DNA from 2 places in the Heliomicrobium undosum genome. Region 2 is predicted to be linked to the other one. Evidence: riboswitches for the same ligand, from Rfam matches in the RefSeq annotation. Region 2 holds a riboswitch; the other holds the start of a gene.

Region 1 (4,212 bases), on a different contig from region 2:
GGGGGAGCAGGTGGTTGCGCAGTTCAGCCGGTTCCCTTGTGGACAAGGTGATACCGGCGCGGGGCATGAAGAGGCGGAAGGCGAGCAGGATCTGGACGAGGTCGCGGTCCGCCACGGGCGCTTCCGGCTGATAGCTGCCGGGGCCGGCCTTGATGCGGGGGACGGCGATGCCGATCTCTGTCCCGAGGTATTTGTTTTGCAGGTAACTGGCGTGGAGACCCGTGAAAAAGGCTTCTGACGGCCAGTGGTTGAGACCCAGCAAGGCGCCGATGTTGACGGCACGGAAGCCGGCCTGACAACCGCGCTGCGGCCCGTCGAGACGCCAGCGGTAGTCTTTTTTTGGCCCGGCGGGGTGAAGGCGGTCGTAGACGGCCCGGTCATAGACCTCCTGGTAGATGGTGAGGCTGTCCACACCGGCTGCAGCCAGGCGGCGGTATTCCTCCACATCCATCGGGTTGACTTCAATCCCGACGGCGGTGAAGTGACGATGGACAATGTCTACGGCGCGGATCAGGTAGTCGAGGGCATCCTTGCCCGGTTTTTCACCGGTGAGCAGGAGGATTTGCCGCAGCCCCGTGGCGGCGATGGCTTCCGCTTCCCCTTCGATCTCTGCCTCCGTCAATTGCCGTCGCTGGATGTCGTTGCGGTGGTTGAAGTTGCAGTAAAGGCAGCGGTTGACACAGTGATTGGCGAGGTAGATGGGCGTGTACAGTTGGATGACGCGGCCAAAGTGCTGGCGCGTCAGGCGGTGGGCCTTTTGGGCTATCGCCTCCAAGCGTTCCGAGGCGGCGGGGGAGAGCAGCGCCAAAAAGTCGAGGGGAGAAAGGAAGTCCTTTTTCAGGACAAGATCGACCTGCCGTGGGGTGACGCGCTCCAGAAAACCGGCGAAGTCAAAGCTGGCGTAAGCCTCGATCTGTTCATAAAAAGAGTGCATGGACCTTAACTCCCCAAAAAGCCCGTCAAGGGCGAACTAGCCCGGGCGTATTCGGTCGTTTCGCCCGGCTGGGCCAAATAGGCGAGGCGGCCGGCCTCAACGGCCTGGCTGAAGGCGCGCGCCATGACGAGGGGATCGCCGGCGGTGGCGATGGCCGTGTTGACGAGGCAGGCGGCAGCACCCATCTCCATGGCTTCCGCTGCTTCGGAGGGCTTGCCGATGCCGGCGTCGACGATGACAGGGACGCTGCACTCCTCGATGAGGATGCGGACGATCTCCTTCGTCTTTAAGCCCCGGTTAGTGCCGATGGGGGCGCCGAGGGGCATGACAGCGGCGGCTCCGGCCCGCTCCAGTTCCTTGGCGGCGTAGAGGTCGGGGTGCATGTAGGGGAGGACAACAAAGCCCTCCTCAGCGAGGACGCGGGTCGCTTTGATCGTCTCGTTGTTGTCCGGCAGCAGGTACTTGTTGTCGGAGATGACCTCAATCTTCACCCAGTTGCCGCAGCCGGCGGCGCGGGCTAGGCGGGCGATGCGGATGGCCTCTTCCGCCGTCCGGGCCCCGGAGGTGTTGGGCAACAGGACACACTCTTTGGGGATGCAATGCAGGATGTTTTCACCGTCGCCGGAGAGGCTGACGCGCCGCAGGGCCACCGTGACGACCTCCACGCCTGTCTGGGCGACGATGTCGCCGATGATGCGCTCGTCCGCGAATTTGCCGCTGCCGATGAATAGGCGGCTTTTCAGTTCCCGCCCGCCGATGACCAATCGATCCATGGTTCAACCTCCTCCAACGAATGACAGGATTTCGAGGGTGTCGCCGTCGCTGATGCAGGTGTCGGGCCAGCGATCCCGGTGCAGGATCTGGCCGTTGTATTCGATCACGACGACGGCGGGGTCCAGCTTGCGCTCCGCCAAAAAGGCGAGCAAGGGCGTAGCGCCCGGCAGTTCCACCGGGACGCCGTTGACAGTGGCGCGCATGGGGGCACTCCTTTCCACAACACAAAAAAGCAACAACAAACGGCTTGCCGCAAGGGGCAAGCCGTTCAGAAAGCGATAGGTTAGGCGCTTCCGATTGCTTCCCTCCGCTGGTATGACCCAGGTCAGGTTCAAAGGGTTGAGAAGGGACCTTCTCTCTCAGCCGTGCGGCGGCACCCCTAGCAAGTGTGCAGTTTATTTTTTGAACATTAAAAATCTATGGCGACAATCTTTGGTGACAAAACGATTATACGCCGAAAAACAGGCAGGAGCAAGCGGGTGTAGACGGTATATTTCCTTTCTATATGATTTTCGACGTTCTCACAAGTGCTCCGCCAAGTTAAACCTCATCTCTCCGCAACTTAGCACAAGAACAGTACTACGTTAGCTTAATAAACCCAAGCATAGACTTACGGATGATTTGTGGCGAATTGCTACAAAATCAACCAAAAAGATTTTCGTGACTTGATTAGCATGAAATAATAAGCCTATAAACAAGAAGGGAGGAACTAGTGGAAGTCATATAAATAATAAGTGATTTTCAAGGATGAAAGGTACTAAAAAGTGTGAAAAAGGAGCGGTTTCAAATGAAATTAACCGGGCTGGTCGATCTGCATAAAGATATGATTAAACAACAAATTAAACGTTACAAATTTGAATTTTCTTTCAATCGGGTAGTATTCGATGTTTTCTTTTTTATTGATGAAGAACCTTATAAACTCATGTTCGGAGTAAAAGCAAAGAACTTCTATTTTGAATTAACGGTGGAAAAAGGCTTTAATATCAACACATTTTTAGGTGAAAAATATGCTGAACTATGCAGGGTATTAAATCTAAACTATGACCCAAGTAATTCCTTCTCCACAAATAAATTCTTTGAGCATTTTAATAACAACATACCTAAATTTGCCAACAAAAACAATTATCCAAAATCACACGAAATAGCCATTTACAAAACAAACGTCGAAGAATCAGAGAAAAAATATTTCTGTGGATGGAGAGATAATTATGTATACAAAACTAATGTAACCGAGAAAAACTTACAAAAAACCAAAGAATATCTAGGATATGATGCCTTCGTTTCATGTCAGAGGAAGAATATAAGTAGTTGTTGGACTGCTGATGAAAATGCGGCGATTGATTTTTATTTGCCCTAATCAAATTAAGGGCAGCATGTTCAATAAAGGCGATTACCGTCTCCTCCTCAACCTCCGCTGCCGAAACCTATCCCCATCACTTAAAAACTCATCCCGAATCCCCCGGCCCGTCAATGCCAAAAATACATCGTCCAGGGTAGGCTCATGGAGGCTGATTGCCTTCACCCGCTCGGGATAGGCCGCAACAAGTCGCGGAATAAACGAATCACCCTGATCGACCTGAAAACTCAACCTATCGTCCTGAAGGACCGCTTCCAAGCCGAAGCGGTTTTTTAATTCCTCCGCCATAAACCCGTTATCGTCAGCAGTCAGCGTGATCCGATCGCCGCCTACAGTCGATGTCTTCAAATTGGCAGGCGTATCAAGGGCGATGATCTTCCCATGGTCGATGACGGCGATGCGGTCGCAGTTCTCCGCCTCGTCCATGTAGTGGGTCGTCAGGAAGATGCAAAGCCCCAGGCTGTCCCGGAGGTGCAGGATATGTTCCCAGATGGCGGTGCGGGTCTGGGGATCGAGGCCGATGGTCGGCTCATCTAAAAACAACACCTTGGGATAGTGGAGCAGGCCCCGGGCGATCTCCAACCGTCGCTTCATGCCTCCCGAATACTTCTTGACCAGATCATTTTTCCGGTCCGTCAGTTGGACCATCTCCAGGACCGAATCCATCCGCTCTTGCAACACGCGCCGGGGTACGTTGTAGAGCATCCCGTGAAAGTAGAGGTTCTCCATGGCGGTCAGGCGGTCGTCCAGGGAAAAGTCCTGAAAGACGAGACCGATCGACTGGCGCACCTTCAGTGGATCTTTCTCCACATCAAAACCGTTCAACACGGCCCTGCCTGAGGTGATGGACAGCAAGGTGCAGAGGATCTTGATGGTCGTCGATTTCCCGGCGCCGTTGGGACCGAGAAATCCGAAGATCTCGCCGTTTTTTACAGAGAAGGATATATCGTCGACAGCCGGAAAATCGTTGTACCGTTTGACTAAGTGTTCAACAGTGATAATATTATCCATATGCATGCCCCTTTAAAGCCTTCCGCGTTCATATTAACTTCCATTGCTAACCTCTATACTAACCAAAAGACGGTAGAAGGGCAATCAAAGGGAAGGGGAGTTCATCAATCAGAACGCCTCAGAGATATTCATAGGG
Region 2 (4,212 bases):
TCCTGCCCCAGATGAACGGCCGGGGCATTGACAGCCAGGGCCACATCGAGCCGGTCGTTGATGACGAACAGCGCGCCATAGCGGCGGCAGAGATCACGCAGCGCCCGCGCCTCTTCGACCATCTGCCGCGTTCCCGCCGCCTTCTCCCGGTACTGAACCAGGTTCACCCCGCCGCGCAGCGCCGCCTCGACCTGATGGAAAAAGGACCGGCCGCCACAGGCGCGCCGGTCTGTCACCAAGTAGACCCAGGGGACGTCTTTATGAAAAACCGAATGAAACACCGACCCTCCGCCTTGCTCCGGCACGGGATCGTCCCCCCATTATTTCACTTCAAAAACTCACTTGCCCTGGCCATCCGCGCGGCCCGCTCACCATCCAACCGGTACACGGCGTCAAAGAAAGCCGTTTTGAAACTCATCGGCCCCCGCGGTTCCGGCCAAGTCGGCCCGGCCTCCTCTAAAGGCGACCGTCCGGCGGCGATCTCCCCGGCTGCCCCGTAGAAGGCCAGCGCCGCAGCAGCCGCCGCGAGGGGAGCCTTTTCGACGGCGCAGAAACAGCCGGTCACCGACGAGGCCATGCACCCTGTTCCCGTCAGACGCGCCATCCAGGCGTCGCCGTTTTCGATCTTCACGGTCCGCTGCCCATCTGAAACATAATCGACAACGCCGGTCACGGCGGCGACGACGCCGAAGCGCCGTGCCAGCGCCTGAGCGGCAGCGCGGGCATCGCCGCTGACGGCGTCGACACCCTTCACTTCCCCATCCAGTCCAGCCAATACGGCCGCTTCCGCCGCATTCGCCCGGACGACAGCCACCTTCACTGATTCCAGGATGCGCAGGCACGATTCGGTGCGCAGCCGCGTAGCGCCGGCGCCCACCGGATCGAGGATGACCGGCGCGCCGGCGGCATTGGCCGCCTTCCCGGCTACGATCATCGACTCGATCCATGGCAAGGTGAGAGTGCCAATGTTGAGGACGAGCGCCCCGGCGATGGAAGCCAGTTCGGCCACCTCTTCCGGCGCATGGGCCATCACCGGCGACGCCCCTGTCGCCAGGACCATATTCGCGCAGTCATTGACCGTTACATAGTTCGTCAGGTGGTGAACCAGCGGGCGTCTCTCCCGCATGATCGCCAGTTTCCCTGTCAGGCAAGCGCGAACCTGGGCAGGCATCGAAATTCCTCCTCCGGACTCTTCCCCAAAGAAAGCACACAACAGGCGTACACTGCTAGCAGGAACCTGCCGGTCTCCCCAGGTAATCGCTGACGATGCGCATGGCGCAGTAGGGACCACACATGGAGCAGCCGGTCTTGTCGCGCGTGTGCGGGTGCTTGTCAAAGGCCGTCGGATCCATCGCCAGACGGCGCTGTTCACCCCAGTCGAGATCCTTGCGGGCTTTGCCCATCGCTTTGTCCCAGTCCATGGCCCCTTTGATGCCCTTCGCCAGGTCAGCGGCATGGCCGGCGATGCGGGAGGCGATGACGCCCTGGCGGACATCCTGCTCATCGGGAAGACCCAGGTGCTCCGCCGGCGTCACATAGCAGAGGAAGTCGGCGCCGGCTGCCGCCGCGATGGCGCCGCCGATGGCCGACGTGATGTGGTCATAGCCGGGGGCCACATCGGTGACGAGGGGCCCGAGCACGTAGAAGGGCGCTTCTTCACAGAGCCGCTTCTGCAATTTGATGTTCATTTCCACTTGGTCCATGGGCACATGGCCGGGACCTTCGACGATCACCTGCACGCCGGCGGCGCGGCAGCGCTGGACCAGTTCGCCGAGGATCATCAGTTCCTGCACCTGGCCCCGGTCGGTAGCGTCGGCGATGCAGCCGGGCCGCAGCGCGTCACCGAGGCTCAGGGTGATGTCATACTCCTGGGCGATCTCCAGGATGCGATCGAACTGCGCGTAAAAGGGATTCTGGCGCTGGTGGTGGAGCATCCAACCGGTGAGGAAGGAGCCCCCGCGGGAGACGATATCGGCGATGCGGGGGTGCTTGCGCAACCGCTCCACAGCCTCCATCGTCAGGCCACAGTGGATGGTCATGAAATCGACGCCATCTTCAGCCTGCTTCTGAACGCCCCGCAGGATATCCTCCTCGGTCATGTTGATGATGGCGCCCTTCATCTCCTGGGCCTCCACGGTGGCCTGGTAGATGGGCACGGTGCCGAAGGCGATGGGGCAGCCGTCGATGAGCGCCCGGCGCACGCCGTCGATGTCGGGACCGGTGCTCAGGTCCATCACAGCGTCTGCGCCGCACTCGATGCTGATGTCCAGCTTGCGCTTTTCAAACTCGATGCCCGATGTTCCCTTCGAGGTGCCGATGTTGGCGTTGACCTTCGTCCGCAGGCCCCGGCCCACACCGCAGTAGGACTCGCGGGGACGGCGGTTGTTGGCCGGAATGACGATCCGCCCGGCGGCGATCTCCGCCATCAGCGCTTCCGGTTGCCACCCCTCCGATTCGGCCACCTGAACCATCTCGGGCGTGATTTCCCCTCGCAGAGCCCTTTCCATCTGCGTTCCATAATGTCTGCCTCGCTGCATTGCGATTCTCCTCCTCGTTTGATTCTGCCCTGCGCGGATAAAGAAATCCCTTCCCGAATTCAGGAAGGGAATACGCGCGCTAAAAACTCGCGTTATCCGCTTTCCTCCGCTGGCATTCCTCCAGATCAGGTGCAAAGGGTCGACGCCGCTGTCGCCGGCGCCCTCTCAGCCCGGGCATCGTCCAGGCTCCCCTAGCGGTAAACCTTATGAAGTTGGCGATTGCCTGCTATTGGTTCTATTCGACAAGAACAGGGATATTCCTTTTCCCATCCAAATCGGCCCCGCCATAGTCAAAGCATCATTTGCTAATTGCTGTGAACCGCTCCATCGCTCTTGGTTTATTGGTGGGCAACATTGGGAGCGCCTTTTGTTAAGATCACGATTTCCTATCACCTTCCCACGCAAACGGGCAGGATTTTTGTCTGTCGGGGGCGAAATATTTGAAATCGATCCCTAGAAGAGGCACTCCAACCTTTTCTTGCACCTTTTTTCCCAGCTTTCTCAAGTCTTTGCTGACGCCTGCCGACAGGCTTGGGGCCATCTGCGGAACCGAAGAGGCGCTTGTTTTGGGGCCTGTTTCGGGGCTTGCGTTACATAATCTTTACGGTGCTTGTGTTGAGGCCCTTGTCTTCCGTTTTGCATCGACGCCATGACAGAAGGGGGCGGCCCGGTTGAGAAAAGTTTCCATCGACTCTGTTGAGCCGGGCATGATCCTGGCGCGCAGCATCTATAGCGCCGACGGGCGAACCTTGCTCGGCGCCGGTATCACCCTGTCCACGCCCTTCATCCGCCGTCTCAAGGAACTGGGGGTTCCGGCAGTGCTGATCAAGGACCAGGTGATCGGCGATCTGACGGTGCCCGACGTCCTCAGCGAGCAGGTTCGCCTCGCTGCGGTGCAGACGATCCGCCACTCCTTCGCCCGGGTCCAACTGCACGCCGATAAGGGTCTCGAACCGGTTGCCGTCAAGACGGCCACCTCGGCCATCATCGACGAGGTGCTGCGCAACCGCCATGTCATGTATCACGTGGCCGACATCCGCACCTTTGACGACTATACGTTTGGGCATTCAGTCAACGTTTGTGTGCTGTCCGTATTGACGGGCATCGCCATGGGATATAACGAACTGGAACTGTACGACCTCGCCTGCGGCGCCATCCTCCATGATATCGGCAAGATGCTGATCCCCCATGAGGTGCTGAACAAGCCTGGGCGTCTGACCCCGGAGGAGTTTACAGAGATCCGCCGGCACTGCGAATACGGCTTCGAGATCATCCGTCATCAATCGGAGTTTTCCCTGGCGGCCGCCCATGTGGCCTTCCAGCACCAGGAACGCTTTGACGGCTCCGGGTACCCGCGCCAACTGAAAGGCGAGGAGATCCACGAGTACGCCCGCATCGTCGCCATCGCCGACATGTACGACGCCTTGGTGGCCGATCGGGTTTACCGGAAGGGCTACCTCCCCTACCAGGCCCATGAGATCATCCTGGCGGCCAGTTGCCGCGAACTGGACCCGCGCATCTCCCAGATCTTCCTGCAGAACATCGCCATCTACCCCATCGGCAGCACTGTTCAACTGAACACCGGCGATATCGGCGTCGTCGTCGACGTGAACAAGGCCTTTCAAAGCCGCCCCGTCATTCGACTTCTCTACGACGCCGATGGGCTCCCTTTGAA

Evidence for each region. A riboswitch is a leader RNA that binds a small molecule or an ion and turns the genes downstream of it on or off. The one in region 2 is predicted to bind thiamine pyrophosphate.
Region 1: another riboswitch for thiamine pyrophosphate. It lies ahead of thiS (sulfur carrier protein ThiS); the one in region 2 lies ahead of thiC (phosphomethylpyrimidine synthase ThiC).

The regions. Positions count from the first base shown of each region.
Region 1 is NZ_WXEY01000003.1:105,688-109,899, forward strand. Features, by position in the region: gene thiH (2-iminoacetate synthase ThiH) at 1-934, opposite strand, end outside; gene GTO91_RS04295 (thiazole synthase) at 940-1,707, opposite strand; gene thiS (sulfur carrier protein ThiS) at 1,711-1,911, opposite strand; TPP riboswitch at 1,994-2,099, opposite strand; gene GTO91_RS04305 (DUF6037 family protein) at 2,496-3,065, shown strand; gene GTO91_RS04310 (ATP-binding cassette domain-containing protein) at 3,099-4,076, opposite strand.
Region 2 is NZ_WXEY01000012.1:76,800-81,011, reverse strand. Features, by position in the region: gene thiE (thiamine phosphate synthase) at 1-281, opposite strand, end outside; gene thiM (hydroxyethylthiazole kinase) at 326-1,171, opposite strand; gene thiC (phosphomethylpyrimidine synthase ThiC) at 1,227-2,537, opposite strand; TPP riboswitch at 2,622-2,740, opposite strand; gene GTO91_RS11705 (HD-GYP domain-containing protein) at 3,209-4,212, shown strand, end outside.